2 regions of the Bacillus sp. C-3-6 genome follow, and region 1 is predicted to be linked to the other one. Evidence: predicted binding sites of a transcription regulator. Region 1 holds the regulator's gene; the other holds the start of a gene.

The links. The regulator Rex, encoded in region 1, represses fermentation and respiration genes when NADH is low (regulators of the CRP and FNR family bind a similar motif). The targets are predictions, from matches to a motif close to TTGTGAAATATTTCACAA.
Region 2: the regulator Rex is predicted to act here: its motif matches at 2,227-2,244, upstream of ACW0JX_RS24480 (L-lactate dehydrogenase).

What each region holds. Positions count from the first base shown of each region.
Region 1 is NZ_CM137247.1:253,412-261,227, forward strand. It holds gene ACW0JX_RS01480 (ABC-F family ATP-binding cassette domain-containing protein) at 1-765, opposite strand, end outside; gene ACW0JX_RS01485 (redox-sensing transcriptional repressor Rex) at 952-1,581, shown strand; gene ACW0JX_RS01490 (YdiK family protein) at 1,611-1,802, opposite strand; gene ACW0JX_RS01495 (CPBP family intramembrane glutamic endopeptidase) at 1,799-2,548, opposite strand; gene groES (co-chaperone GroES) at 2,939-3,223, shown strand; gene groL (chaperonin GroEL) at 3,262-4,896, shown strand; purine riboswitch at 5,027-5,128, shown strand; gene guaA (glutamine-hydrolyzing GMP synthase) at 5,293-6,831, shown strand; purine riboswitch at 6,987-7,088, shown strand; gene ACW0JX_RS01515 (NCS2 family permease) at 7,218-7,816, shown strand, end outside.
Region 2 is NZ_CM137247.1:4,733,139-4,740,954, reverse strand. It holds gene ACW0JX_RS24500 (acyl-CoA dehydrogenase family protein) at 1-693, shown strand, start outside; gene ACW0JX_RS24495 (MBL fold metallo-hydrolase) at 810-1,529, shown strand; gene ACW0JX_RS24490 (hypothetical protein) at 1,643-1,828, shown strand; gene ACW0JX_RS24485 (spore coat protein) at 1,842-2,093, shown strand; gene ACW0JX_RS24480 (L-lactate dehydrogenase) at 2,336-3,286, shown strand; gene ACW0JX_RS24475 (PTS transporter subunit IIC) at 3,309-4,322, shown strand; gene ACW0JX_RS24470 (phosphatase PAP2 family protein) at 4,388-5,035, opposite strand; gene ACW0JX_RS24465 (hypothetical protein) at 5,180-5,707, shown strand; gene ACW0JX_RS24460 (arsenate reductase family protein) at 6,202-6,567, shown strand; gene gcvH (glycine cleavage system protein GcvH) at 6,609-6,992, shown strand; gene ACW0JX_RS24450 (toprim domain-containing protein) at 7,483-7,816, shown strand, end outside.

The DNA.
Region 1 (7,816 bases):
TTTTAAGTCTAAATATTTACTGTAGTTACCAACAAATCGTCTGCTTTCTTTATTCGAAATTTCATATACTTGTGTAACGAGTTTGTCTAAGAAATAACGGTCATGTGAAACGATTAATATTGCGCCAGGATAACCTTGTAAATATTGCTCAAGCCATGTTAATGTTTCGATGTCTAAATGGTTTGTAGGCTCGTCCAAAATAAGTAAGTCTGGTTTTGTTAATAATAATTTCCCAAGAGCTAATCTTGTTTTTTGCCCACCGCTTAAAGTAGAAATCGTCGTCTGGTGCGTTTCAACTGGGAAGCCAAGGCCGCTTAAAATGGAGCGAATATCCGCTTCATATTGATATCCACCTTGATCTTTATAATTGAGTTGCAATTGGTCATAATCAGCTAACAATCTTTCATATATAGCTTCGTTTGAAAAGTTTTCTTCTTTTCCCATTTCTTGCTCAAGCCTTCGAAGTTTTGTCTCCATTTGCTGTAAGTGGGTAAAGACGGTTAGCATTTCATCCCAAATTGTTAAAGACGTTTCTAGGCCGGTATTTTGAGCTAAATACCCGATTGAGACATCTTTCGGTTTTATAATTTCGCCACCATCATGTGATAACTCACCAGCGATAATTTTTAATAATGTAGATTTTCCAGCTCCATTCCTTCCAACTAATGCGATACGATCTTTTGTTTGTACTTCCAATTTTATGTTTGCAAGAATTGTTTCTGCACCGTATAATTTCGAAAGTCCATTTACTTGTAATAAAATCAATGTTTTCACCTCAAATAATTTCTTAACTTTGCCATGTTTATATTTCTCAATCATACTAAAAATAGTGTATAGTTTAAAATAAGAGAGAATACTTCTTCTCTTTATTATACAAGGAATTTAATGAGTGCTAAACTTCTGTATTTGATTAAAGTATATGAATAAAGATAGGAAGAGAGGAGAGGTTATATGGATCAGCAAAAGATTCCACAAGCCACTGCTAAAAGATTGCCTCTATACTATCGATTTATCCAAAACTTATCTCTTTCTGGTAAGCAGCGTGTTTCATCGGCCGAATTGAGTGAAGCGGTAAAAGTAGATTCCGCAACAATACGAAGAGATTTTTCGTATTTTGGAGCGTTAGGGAAAAAGGGATATGGATATAACGTAAATTATTTATTATCATTTTTCCGCGAAACACTTGATCAAGATGATATAACGCGTGTAGCACTTATTGGAGTAGGTAATTTAGGGACCGCTTTCTTACATTATAATTTCACGAAAAACAATAATACAAAAATTGAAATGGCATTTGATGTTAGTGAAGAGAAAGTTGGAACAGAAATCGGGGGCATTCCTGTATACCATTTAGATGAATTAGAAGAGAGATTATCAAATGATATACAAGTGGCAATATTAACAGTACCGGCTACAGTAGCACAAGCTGTAGCAGATAGATTAGCTGAAACGAGCGTGCATGGTATTTTGAATTTCACACCAGCACGATTAAACGTATCAGAGAATATTAGAATTCATCATATTGATTTAGCTGTAGAGTTACAAACATTAGTTTACTTTTTGAAAAACTATCCACAATAAAACGCAGAGGAAGCGACCTCTGCGTTTTATTATTGTTTCTTCTTTGTGAATTTAACTAATATAAGGCGAAGTGCCAAATTAAAATCAATTGTTGCCATAACTGCAAATAGTATTGTCCACACATTCCAGATTGTATCTGTTACGTTCGTAATGGCGAAGCGTGTAAAGATACATCCAAGAAGGAAGTATAGTGCAGCCATGAACAATGGTGAGTTTCTCATACAAAAAATCCTCCGATAAAGCCTTGCATTTTTTCAGCTTCTTTAATCATTTCTTGAATTTGCTCATTGCTCATAAAAATTTGCCCAATAGCGACTAATGTATTCATCGCAACATGAGCTGCAATCGGAACGATAATACGCTTCGTCTTCACATATAAGAAGGCGAATACGAGCCCCATAGCAGTGTATACCAATAAGTGAGTAAAATCAAAATGGATTGCTGCAAATACAAGCGAACTAATGATAGCTGCAATAAAGAAGTTAAACTTCTTATAAAGTGTACCAAATAAAATTTTTCTAAATACGATTTCTTCCAAGATAGGTCCGATTATAGATACGACAATAAGGAACCAAGGTGTCGTTCTTGCAATTTCCATCAGTTTCATTGTATTTTCTGAACCTTGTTTAATTCCTAGCAGCTGCATCTCGATCATACCGGCAACTATTTGTGAAAAGAAAGCCAAGAAGAAGCCGATGAAAATCCATCCAATAGTAGCTGGAACAGAAGAGCGCATTGCATCTAAATGCCTGTCACGAATGTCTGTTCTAAGTAACCAAAGTACGATACATAATGCAACAAAGAAGCTAATAATTGCCCAGTGTCCCGTTATGATTTGTCCTTTTTCCTCCATGGTAAATCCTCTATTATCATAGAGTCCTGTTTTTAGGAGAAGTGGTAATCCAACAATTCCAGATAACTGCATTAAAATGTATGTAACGATAATCCACCAGTATTGTTTCTTCAAATAGTTTAACCATCCTTTCTAACTCTAGTGTATGAGATGAGGTAGGATAACATGTAAATATGTTATCTACGATATAAACTTTCATTCGAATTATGATTTTTTTGTAAATCCGTATTTGAAATTAAAGTAGGAGACAGGAAAAAGTTGTACGTTTAGCGAAAACAACTTAGGGTGTCTTTCATATTGTAACATACGAGTAGGGGAAACAACGATTCATATAGTAAAGGCAGTATTCTATATAGAAAGTTTATATAGTAATTTGCGAAAAAATTATGATTTTTTTACTTGCAAAAGAAATTGAGATTATTTATTATTATAAGTGTGTTAGCACTCGGATGACTTGAGTGCTAATAAATAAAATTTACATACAAAATGAGGAGGTTATTGTTCATGCTAAAGCCATTAGGTGATCGCGTTGTAATTGAGCTTGTTCAAGCAGAAGAAAAAACAGCAAGTGGTATTGTATTACCAGATACTGCAAAAGAAAAACCACAAGAGGGTAAAGTTGTTGCAGTAGGTACTGGTCGAGTGCTTGAAAATGGTGAGCGTGTTGCTTTAGAGGTAGCAGCAGGTGATCTTATCATCTTCTCAAAATATGCAGGTACTGAAGTGAAATATGAAGGTACAGACTACTTGATTTTACGTGAAAGTGACATTTTAGCAGTTATCGGTTAATTATATAAATCTTAAAAAATCCAAGGGGGTCAATTATTATGGCAAAAGATATTAAATTTAGTGAAGAAGCACGTCGTTCGATGCTTCGCGGTGTCGACACTCTTGCAAACGCAGTAAAAGTAACACTTGGACCAAAAGGTCGTAACGTTGTACTTGAGAAAAAATTTGGTTCACCACTTATTACAAATGATGGTGTAACAATCGCAAAAGAAATCGAATTAGAAGATGCATTCGAAAACATGGGTGCGAAATTAGTAGCAGAAGTTGCTAGCAAAACAAATGATGTAGCTGGTGACGGAACAACAACTGCAACTGTATTAGCGCAAGCTATGATTCGTGAAGGTCTTAAAAACGTAACAGCTGGTGCTAACCCAATGGGTCTTCGTAAAGGTATCGAAAAAGCTGTTACTGCTGCAATTGAAGAATTAAAAACGATTTCTAAACCAATCGAAGGCAAATCTTCTATCGCACAAGTAGCTGCTATTTCTGCAGCTGACGAAGAAGTAGGTCAATTAATCGCTGAAGCAATGGAGCGCGTTGGTAACGACGGCGTTATTACTTTAGAAGAGTCTAAAGGATTCACAACAGAATTAGACGTAGTAGAAGGTATGCAATTTGATCGTGGATATGCATCCCCTTACATGATTACTGATTCTGATAAAATGGAAGCAGTTCTTGATAACCCATACATCTTAATTACTGACAAAAAGATTTCTAACATTCAAGAAATCTTACCAGTATTAGAGCAAGTGGTACAACAAGGTAAACCACTTCTTATCATTGCTGAAGATGTAGAAGGCGAAGCTTTAGCTACATTAGTAGTGAACAAACTTCGTGGTACATTCAATGTAGTAGCTGTTAAAGCTCCTGGATTTGGTGACCGTCGTAAAGCAATGCTAGAAGATATCGCAATCTTAACTGGTGGCGAAGTAATCACTGAAGAATTAGGTCGTGACTTAAAATCTGCTACAGTTGAATCTTTAGGACGCGCTGGTAAAGTTGTTGTTACAAAAGAAAACACAACTGTAGTTGAAGGTATTGGAAATACAGAGCAAATCGCAGCTCGCATCGGTCAAATTCGTGCGCAATTAGAAGAAACAACTTCTGAATTCGATCGTGAAAAATTACAAGAGCGTCTTGCGAAACTTGCAGGTGGCGTAGCAGTAATTAAAGTCGGTGCAGCAACTGAAACTGAGTTAAAAGAGCGCAAACTTCGCATTGAAGATGCACTTAACTCAACTCGTGCAGCAGTAGAAGAAGGTATCGTTGCAGGTGGTGGTACTTCACTTATGAACGTATACACGAAAGTAGCTTCTATCGTAGCTGAAGGCGACGAAGCAACAGGTATCAACATCGTACTTCGTGCACTAGAAGAGCCAGTTCGTCAAATCGCAATCAACGCTGGTCTAGAAGGATCTGTAGTTGTAGAGCGTCTAAAAGGCGAAAAAGTAGGCGTTGGTTTCAACGCAGCTACTGGCGAATGGGTTAACATGCTTGAGTCTGGTATCGTAGATCCAGCTAAAGTAACTCGTTCTGCACTTCAAAACGCAGCATCTGTTGCAGCTATGTTCTTAACAACTGAAGCTGTAGTAGCTGACAAGCCAGAACCAAATGCACCAGCAATGCCTGACATGGGCGGCATGGGCATGGGCGGTATGGGCGGAATGATGTAATTCCGTTTGCCCTAAAAAACATCCATTTCTATATAGAAATGGATGTTTTTTAGAAAAGGAAATGAATTTCTGTAGAATTTTGTCGCTTTCTCTCTTGACCATATAGATACTTCATTGTTAGAATCTAGGAAGATAATATAAAACGATCCTTCATATATCCTCAATGATATGGTTTGAGAGTCTCTACCGGGTTACCGTAAACAACCTGACTATGAAGGCAGTGTGTCTTATATTTATAAAGAGCGGAGACTATCTTTCTTTATAAAGCCAGACCCCTGCCTTTTCTTTGTTATGAGACTAGAGGCGGAGGACTGGCTTTTTTTATTATATTAGTAATGCTTTTCGCCAAATTGGTGAAAATATTTATATACGAGAACTAACGTTGGGGTGATTATTTTGAAGAAGCAACACGATACAATTATCGTTTTAGATTTTGGAAGTCAATACAATCAGTTAATAGCACGTCGAATTCGTGAGTTCGGTGTATACAGTGAACTTCATCCACATACAATTACTGCAGAAGAAATTAAAGCAATGAATCCAAAAGGGATTATTTTCTCTGGTGGACCAAATAGCGTATACGGTGAAGGTGCATTACATTGTGATGAAAAAATCTTTGAACTAGATTTACCGATCTTTGGTATTTGTTACGGTATGCAGCTTATGACACAACACTTCGGTGGTAAAGTAGAGCGTGCAAATCACCGTGAGTATGGAAAAGCTGTTCTTAAAGTAGAGAACGAATCAAAATTATATGCGAACCTTCCAGAAGAGCAAGTTGTATGGATGAGCCATGGTGACTTAGTAACTGGTTTACCTGAAGGATTCGTAGTAGACGCAACAAGTGAGTCTTGCCCAATTGCTGGTATGAGCAATGAAGCGAAAAACTTATACGGTGTACAATTCCACCCAGAAGTACGTCACTCTGAGCACGGTAACGATTTAATTAAAAACTTCGTATTCGGCGTATGTGGTTGTTCTGAAGGATGGAACATGGAGAACTTTATCGAAGTAGAATTAGAAAAGATTCGTGAAACTGTTGGAGACAAAAAAGTACTATGTGCACTTAGTGGCGGCGTAGACTCTTCTGTTGTAGCAGTATTAATTCATAAAGCAATCGGCGATCAGTTAACATGTATTTTCGTTGACCACGGTTTACTTCGTAAGGGTGAAGCAGAAGGCGTTATGAAAACATTTAGCGAAGGCTTCCATATGAACGTTATTAAAGTGGATGCACAAGAACGCTTCATGAATAAGTTAAAAGGTGTAGAAGATCCAGAACAAAAACGTAAAATCATCGGTAACGAATTCATTTACGTATTTGATGATGAAGCATCTAAATTACAAGGTATGGACTTCTTAGCACAAGGTACACTTTACACAGATATCGTTGAAAGTGGTACAGCAACTGCGCAAACAATTAAATCTCACCATAACGTTGGTGGACTTCCAGAAGACATGCAGTTCAAATTAATTGAGCCTTTAAATACGTTATTTAAAGATGAAGTACGTGTATTAGGATCTGAACTAGGAATTCCTGATGAAATCGTATGGCGTCAACCATTCCCAGGTCCTGGTCTTGGTATTCGTGTATTAGGTGAAATCACAGAAGAGAAATTAGAAATCGTTCGTGAATCTGATGCGATTTTACGTGAAGAAATTATTAAAGCGGGATTAGACCGTGAAATTTGGCAATACTTCACTGCACTTCCTGGCATGCGTAGCGTAGGTGTTATGGGTGACGAGCGTACTTACGATTACACAGTAGGTATCCGTGCAGTAACATCTATTGACGGTATGACAGCTGACTGGGCACGTATCCCTTGGGACGTACTAGAGAAAATCTCTGTTCGTATCGTAAACGAAGTAAAACACGTTAACCGTATCGTGTATGATGTAACGAGTAAGCCACCAGCAACTATTGAGTGGGAATAGTATTGTAATAAAAAGGATCCATCTATCATTCATGAATAGATGGATCTTTTTGTTTTTATTGTTAATACGAACAAAAATATAAAAAATTATAAAAATGTTCGCTTTTAAATTGACAAAAATACATTCAAGAGTTAATATGAGTATGTAATTCAAACGAAAAGTGAATATTATGCCGTCGTATAATATCGGGGATATGGCCCGAAAGTTTCTACCTAGCTACCGTAAATGGCTTGACTACGAGGCGTTTGTATAAAGATGAGGGGAAACTTGTCTTTGTTTATAGAACGCTTCCATGTATATATGCAATGGAAGCCTTTTTTATTTCTCGGGATAAAAGAGGGCTAGGGGAAATACGGCGAGTAATCATATAACGGGGGAAACGTAGGATGAAACGCTATTTTCAATTTGATGAGCTCGGTACGAATTATAAGACTGAGTTCATAGCGGGGTTAACAACATTTCTATCTATGGCTTACGTACTGTTTGTCAATCCTGCTACGCTGTCGCTTGGAAATGTTAAAGGGTTACCAGCAGGTACAGGGATGGATCCAGGTGCAGTATTCGTTGCTACGGCATTAGCGGCAGCAATCGGTTCGTTAATTATGGGTATTTTCGCGAAGTATCCAATTGCTTTAGCGCCAGGTATGGGAATTAACGCGTTCTTTGCTTATACAGCAGTGTTAACGATGGGTATTCCGTGGCAAACGGCCATTGCCGGAACATTAATGTCAGGTATTATCTTTATTATTCTTACTGCTTCAGGTATTCGTGAAAAAATCATTAATGCAATTCCATCGGAGTTAAAGTTTGCAGTAGCAGCAGGTATCGGATTGTTCATTGCATTCCTTGGATTCCAAAATGCTGGAATTATCGTGAAAAATGATGCTGTTCTTGTTGGGTTGGGGGACTTAACAAAGGGCACAACGTTACTAGCAATCTTCGGGGTTGTTACGACAATCATCTTCATGATTAAGAAAGTTAATGG
Region 2 (7,816 bases), 750 kb from region 1:
GGTTCTGAAGTATTAGACTATACAGTAGATGAAGGTGTTCAAATTCACGGTGGTTACGGATTTATGGCAGAATACGAGATTGAAAGAATGTACCGCGATTCTCGTATTAACCGTATTTTCGAAGGAACGAACGAAATTAACCGCCTAATCGTACCAGGTACGTTCTTACGTAAAGCGATGAAAGGTGAATTACCACTTCTTCAAAAAGCACAAAAATTACAAGAAGAGTTAATGATGATGATGCCAGAAGAAGTAGGCGATGAGCCATTAGCACTTCAAAAGTATTTAGTAACTAATGCGAAGAAAATAGGCTTAATGGTAGCTGGATTAGCTGCTCAAAAATACGGTAAAGCATTAGATAAAGAGCAAGAAATTCTTGTGAATATCGCTGACATCGTAAGCAACCTATACGCAATGGAATCAGCTGTTCTTCGTACAGAAAAAGCAATCAAAACAACTGGTCTTGAAAAGAATAAACAAAAAGTGTTATACACTGAAGTATTCTGCCAAGAAGCATTTAACGAAATCGAAGCAGACGCGAAAGAAACACTTATCGCAGTTGAAAACGGCGACATGCTGCGCATGATGTTATCATCATTACGTAAATTAACTCGCCACACACCACTTAACGTAATTCCGAAGAAACGTGAAATCGCTGCGAAAATTTTAGAAGATGAGCGTTACACAGTTTAATAGATAAAAGAGAACCAGTAGCCGATTGGCTACTGGTTTTTTTATTGCTGAATTCTTGAATAAAGCTGTATTACATATGTATGTGTAAACAGCTCTTTTTTATGGAGGTAAAGAAGATGAAGGTAATAAGCGGAGAAACAGTTCATCAAATCGCATTTTTACCGCGTCTATTTCCAATTAACTGTTACTTCGTTGAAGAAGAAACAGGATTAACTTTAATTGATGCGGCCTTACCGTTTTGTGCAAAGAAGATTTTACAATCAGCTCGGAAAATAGGAAAACCGATTACGAATATCGTTATTACACATGCGCATGATGACCATATAGGAGCGCTCGATGCTATAAAACAAGTGCTGCCGGATGTTCCGGTCTATATTTCAAAAAGAGATGCATGTTTACTTGAAGGAGATAAGGCACTGCAAGAGGGCGAACGAAATATACCAATAAAAGTGGGAGTGTCAAAAAAGATAAATACGATTCCAGATATTCTTCTTCAAGAGGGAGATAAAGTTGGTTCTCTTGTAGCGATTGGAGCTCCAGGTCATACACCAGGATCAATGGCATTTTTAGACACGAGAAATGATGCACTCATTGTTGGAGATGCATTTCAAACGAGAGGAGGAGTAGCGGTAGCAGGACAGTTGAAGTGGCTGTTTCCGTTTTCTATGTTTGGGACTTGGGATGCAGAAGTTTCATTAACGAGTGCTCAGAAATTGCTGGAGTATAAGCCGTCTTTATTGGCGACAGGACATGGGAAAATGATTGAAAATCCGTTAATGCAAATGCAACGGGCGATTGAAGAAGCGGAAAGGAATTTAAGTAGAAAGAGCCTCTAATCGTTTAGAGGTTCTTTTTACTTAAATGATTATTTAGAAAGCTTTTTCATGAATACGATTTAAAAAGAACAGAATACTAAAGGAGAATGAAAGAAGAAAGGTAGGAGTATTCCATGCAAAATTTAACAGAGCTTGAAGTAGAAAACTTACGTCATTTAATTGGTGGACACGCAACAATTATTAACAAGTTGGAGCAGTATGCACAGACGTGTACAGATCCACAACTGAAACAAATGCTACAAAAAGATGCGCAAGATGCACGAAATACGAAACAGCAATTAATGACTTTCCTAGGATAGGAGGAAGAGAAAGATGAATGAAAAAGATATGGTAAATGATTATTTAGCAGGATTAAATGCAAGTTTAACAAGCTATGCAAATTATATTGCTCAGTCTGATAATGAACAGTTACATCAAACGTTAATTCAAATTCGTAATCAAGACGAGGCGCGCCAACGTAATATGTATGAGTACGCAAAGCAAAAGAGTTATTACAAACCGGCAGCACCTGCTAATCCAATGATTGTACAGCAATTAAAAAGTCAATTAAGTGCGGAACAATAGGGAAAAGAAAACGAGCGAATCTATTCGTTCGTTTTCTTTTTGTATATGTCAATAAATACATAATAAATATTTTTCCAGTTGTAACAAATATGACGAAAATGGAATATAACAATTCACAAAAAGGACAAAAACTTTGATCAACATTTCACAAAGTATCCATGGTTTCTATCGTGAGAACCTCTATAATTAGGAGTGTAAAGAACAAAAGAAATAGATTATATGATCACTTAGGAGAGATTGCTATGAAAAGACATACAAGAAAAATTGCAATTATCGGTACTGGATTAGTTGGATCAAGTTGTGCGTATTCCATTGTGAATCAAGGAATTTGCGAAGAGCTATTATTAATTGATATAAATCATGAACGTGCAGTTGGGGAAGCAATGGATTTATCACATTGCATTAACTTTACAAATACAAGAACAAAAGTATATGCAGGAAGCTATGAAGACTGCAAAGATATGGACATTGTCATTATTACAGCAGGACCAGCACCAAAACCAGGGCAAAGTCGCTTAGATACTTTAGGAGCGAGTGCGAAGATTATGGAAAGTGTTGTTGGTGGTGTAATGGCAAGTGGATTTGATGGTATTTTCTTACTTGCATCGAACCCAGTTGATATTATTACATATCAAGTGTGGAAATTATCTGGATTACCTAGAAATCGCGTAATCGGTACTGGTACATCACTAGATTCTTCTCGCTTAAGAACAATTTTATCTGAAATGCTACATGTAGATCCTCGTAGTATTCATGGGTATTCATTAGGAGAACATGGTGATTCTCAAATGGTTGCTTGGTCTCATGTAACTGTTGGTGGAAAGCCAATTCTGCAAATTTTAGAAGAACAAAAAGAACGATTTGGTGAAATAGATTTAGATGAAATTGTTGAGAAGACTGCAAAAGCTGGCTGGGAAATTTATAAACGTAAAGGAACTACTTATTACGGGATTGGAAATTCTCTAGCATATATTGCGAGTTCAATCTTTAATGATGATCACCGTGTCATTGCTGTATCAGCCATTTTAGATGGTGAGTACGGTGAATATGATATTTGTACAGGAGTACCAGCTATTATTACTAGAGACGGTATAAGAGAAGTTGTAGAACTCAATTTAACAGAGGATGAAGAATCTCGATTCGCAAAATCAAACGATATTTTACGTGATTATATGAAAACAATTGGTTACTAACTTATAGGAGAAGGTGAAACAAATGAAGGAATATATAATGTCTCGTGTATTTAAAGCATCTGCTGGAATCGCACAAGGTATTTTCGTATCCCTCGGAATTGGTTTACTGATCGAAAATATAGGAAGAATTGTTGATATACCATTACTTATTACAATCGGAGTTGTTGCAAAATCACTAATGGCACCGGCAATTGGTGCCGGCATTGCTTTTATGCTCGGTGCAAACGGTCTTGTAATCTTCTCGGCGATGGTAGCCGGAGCGATTGGTGCCGGATCCATTTCAATTACTGAAGCTGGTCTAATTATTAAAACAGGTGAGCCAATCGGTGCATTATTAACAGCAACTTTAGCTGTATATATTGGTAAACGTTTAAGCGGAAAAACTGCTTTAGATATGATGCTCGTTCCATTTGCGGCCATATTAGGTTCTGGTTTAGTTGGTATTTGGTTATCTCATAATATTACTCCTGTTTTAAATGCAGTTGGAGCGTTCATTAAAGATAGCTCAGCTGGTAGCCCGTTTATCGCTTCTATCGTCATTGCAGTAGTTTGGGGACTATTACTTATCTCTCCAGCTTCATCAGCTGCGTTAGCGATCGCACTTAGCTTAGACGGTGTTGCAGGTGGTGCAGCTCTTGCCGGATGCGTTGCTCAGTTTATCGGATTCTCTGTCATCTCAGCAAAAGAAAACAATTTAGGTGGCATATTAGCTCAAGCTCTTTGTACTCCGAAAGTACAGTTGCCAAATATCACTAAAAATCCAATGATTCTCGTCCCAACTGTCGTCGCCAGTGCTATAGTCGGTCCGGTATCCGCATTAATTTTCCAACTGGAAGCAGGAAAAGAAATTGCAGGTCTTGGATTAAGTTCTCTTATCGCACCAATTAATTTAATTTCCAGCGAAGGATGGGAAGTTCTCCCGGCGATGGTAATTACTTATATCGTCATTCCAGTAGCTGTTTCTTATATACTTTACATTGCTCTTAAAAAAGCAGGTCGTATTCATTCTGGTGATATGACTGTACCGCAATCTTAAATTGAAAATCTCCTTAATAATAGATAAAAGCAGACTGAGAAGCCACAGTCTGCTTTTTTGTCATGTTACATTCTATGATTTTGTTTTACTGGAACTCTTATTGATTCTTTGGCCAATAAGAGTTGAACGCCGAAGTAAAGTATGCTTGCAAGTGTCATTCCAGAAATGGCGTCTACAAATGCATGTTGCTTCGTAAATAGCGTTGATAAAATAATAAGTGTACCGAAGAAGGTAAGAATGTAATATTCAAAAGCATGTTGTTCTCTACGTCTAAAGGCAGCTAACATAATAACAAATGTAGTAAGAACGTGAATGCTAGGGAAACAGTTTACCGGTTGATCGATACTATAAATATAGCGAACTAGTTCAGAAAATACATCTGTTCCAACGACAGTCGGACGCGGTACAGTTGTTTGCCAAAAATAATAAATAGAAAAACAAGCAAGCTTTCCAAAAATAACACTACTTAAAGTGACATAATATTGCTTTCGGTCAGCAAAGCAGTAATAAATAAGTGCGCCGTATAAGTATGGAAACCAAAGTAAATAAGGAATAATAAATGCTTTTACAAATGGAATCCAATCATCTACTACAGTTGTAACGTCTACTGCGTGAACAGTCGATTTATTTAATACGTCGTAAAGGGGACTTACGAGTACGAGTAGAAGTATATAACTTAACGGAAGAAAAGATGAAAGTTTAAATTTCTTCATGTTGATCTCCTATGTTTAGTAATGTAAGTAAATTCAATTGATTATAATATAGAAACGTGAATTGGGCTATCGATTTTACTTACATTTTCTTGAATTAACCTTACGTTTTTGTCACTTGACTAAAAAGAAGGGTGAGGGTGCTAAATGAAGCGTTTATCATATTTTTTAGTTTTTATATTGTTATGCCTAGTAGGTGCTGGGTGTGCAAAGAATAACGAAGGAGAAAAATTAGAATATAACGGAAGAGCACTCGTAATTGGAGTTGTTGGAGAAAAGCCGAAAGATACGTTTAGGAATGTAAAGTTTGAAAGTATAAAGTTAGAAGAAATGCAGGAGAAATCAGCAAAAGTTGATGGTTTTTTCGTTATGAAAGAATACTTTAAAGAGGCATCAAAGGAGCAGTATACGGACTTATTTTTATCGTTAAAGAAGCCGGTATTTTTTATTGGTTTGCAAGATAGACCGTATTTAATTTTTACTAACAAGGATTTAGATTATGATAATACCCCAAAGGATAAAACGATGACGTATACGCAAGGGTTTGTAAATATGGGGAACCCTGAAGGTCAATATTGGGGTATGGGATTATATAATGATACTGTTTCCGATCGAAATATTCATAATATGTATATAGTAGTATTTCAAACCATTTCGGATTACTTAAGTCGATGATGAAGGAGCCTGTAAAAAAGGCTTCTTATTTTTTAAAAATAAACGTTTGTTTAAGCTGTATGTTCGGTAGAAAGAAACTTATGTAGTTCAAAGGTTAAGAAAGAAAAATAAGAAATTAATCAAACGTTTGTTTAAGCTGTATGTTCGGTAGGAAGAAACCGATGCAGCTCAAAGGTTAAGAAAGAAAAATGGAGAATTAATCAAACGTTTGTTTAAGCTGTATGTTCGGTAGAAAGAAACTCATGTAGTTCAAAGGCTAACAAAGAAAAATAAGAAATTAATCAAACGCTTGTTTAAGATATATGTTTGGTGCAGAATCTAAAAAAATTTATATATTTATTTTTTTCTTAACAAATGGCGGAAAAATAAGAAAAATTCGCAGGATTATTAAAAATTATCACGAAATAAGTAAAAGTTTAGCGAATAATGGTTTGAAATAATAAAACGTTTTCTATATGATAAAGGTAAAGGTTAGTAAAAAAGTAGGTGAATTTATGACAGTAACATTTTATTCATATCCAAAGTGTGGCACATGTCAAAAGGCAAAGAAATGGTTTGAGGCAAACGATGTAGCATATGAGATGATTCATATTGTTGAAAATCCACCATCAAAAGAAGATTTACGTAATTTACATGAAAAAAGTGAATTACCATTAAAAAAATTCTTTAATACAAGTGGAATGCGTTACCGTGAACTTGGTCTGAAAGATAAGTTGAAAGATGCAAGCGAAGACGAAATGTATGAGCTTTTAGCATCTGATGGCATGTTGATCAAACGTCCAATTGTAACAGATGGAACGAATGTAACACTTGGTTTTAACGAAGAGCAGTTTGAAAGTGTGTGGAAAAAGTACCAATAAGGTATTTTTACATAATTAATACATTCACTGGAGGTACAGTCATGAGCATTCCAAATAATTTACGTTACTCTGAAGAACACGAATGGGTAAAAACTGAAGGTAATGAAGTTGTTATCGGTATCACTCACTTTGCACAAGGTGAGCTAGGTGATATCGTATTCGTTGAACTTCCTGAAGTAGGTGCAACAATCGAAGCTGACGAGCCATTCGGAAGCGTAGAATCTGTTAAAACAGTTTCTGAGTTATACGCACCTGTAAGCGGTAAAGTTGTAGCAGTAAACGAAGAATTAAGTGACCAACCAGAACTTGTTAACGAATCTCCATACGAGGGTGCATGGATGGTTAAAGTTGAACTTTCTGATGCAAGCCAAGTTGAGAAGTTATTAACTGCAGAAAAATATGCAGAAATGACAAACCAAGACTAATTATAGTCGACTAAAGGACAGCCTTTGTGCTGTCCTTTTTTATTTTGTGTAAAATAATGAATGTAGAATCATATACTAATTATCGTGTAGGAGAACGTTTTTTGAAAAAACTTTTTCGTTTAATCTTTATGCAGGTCTAGCCGCTTTTGTTTTTCGTTGTCTAGCTCCAGCGACTAGATTGTTCGGTGGCTTCGCTTCTTCCTACAAGGCAAAAAGCGCCTCTACGTCAGAAGCTCCATCCCCCTCACAATCTAAATGAGCCGCTTGCGCTTTTCATTGTCTAGCTCCAACTCCTAGCCCTTCATGTCTAAGAACCTTCCGCACGAGAAGATAAAAAGCGTCTTCTGTACGGAAGAACCTTAGCCAACAGGGCTAAACAGTCGGTTTCGCTTTTCTTTTGCAAAAATAAACAGGAAACAACATGAAAATAACGAATATACTATATACTAAGTTCAAGGTTGTATAGTATATGGTGATCGGGTGATGACATATGATTTATGTGGAAAAAGTCATTATTGTAGAAGGTACATCAGATAGAAGAAAGATTGAATCTATTATTCGTGAACCAGTGGAAATTGTTTGTACAAATGGTACAATTGGTTTGTCGAAAATGGATGAGCTCGTTGATCAGTTTTTTGATAAGGAAGTGTATGTGCTAGTGGATGCTGATGATGCTGGAGAAAAGTTAAGGAAACAATTTCGAAAAGAATTTCCGCAAGCCGAGCATATCTATATTGATCGCTCGTACCGAGAAGTGGCAACTGCGCCATCTACACACTTAGCAAATGTATTATGGGGAGCCGACATTGACGTTTATACAGAAT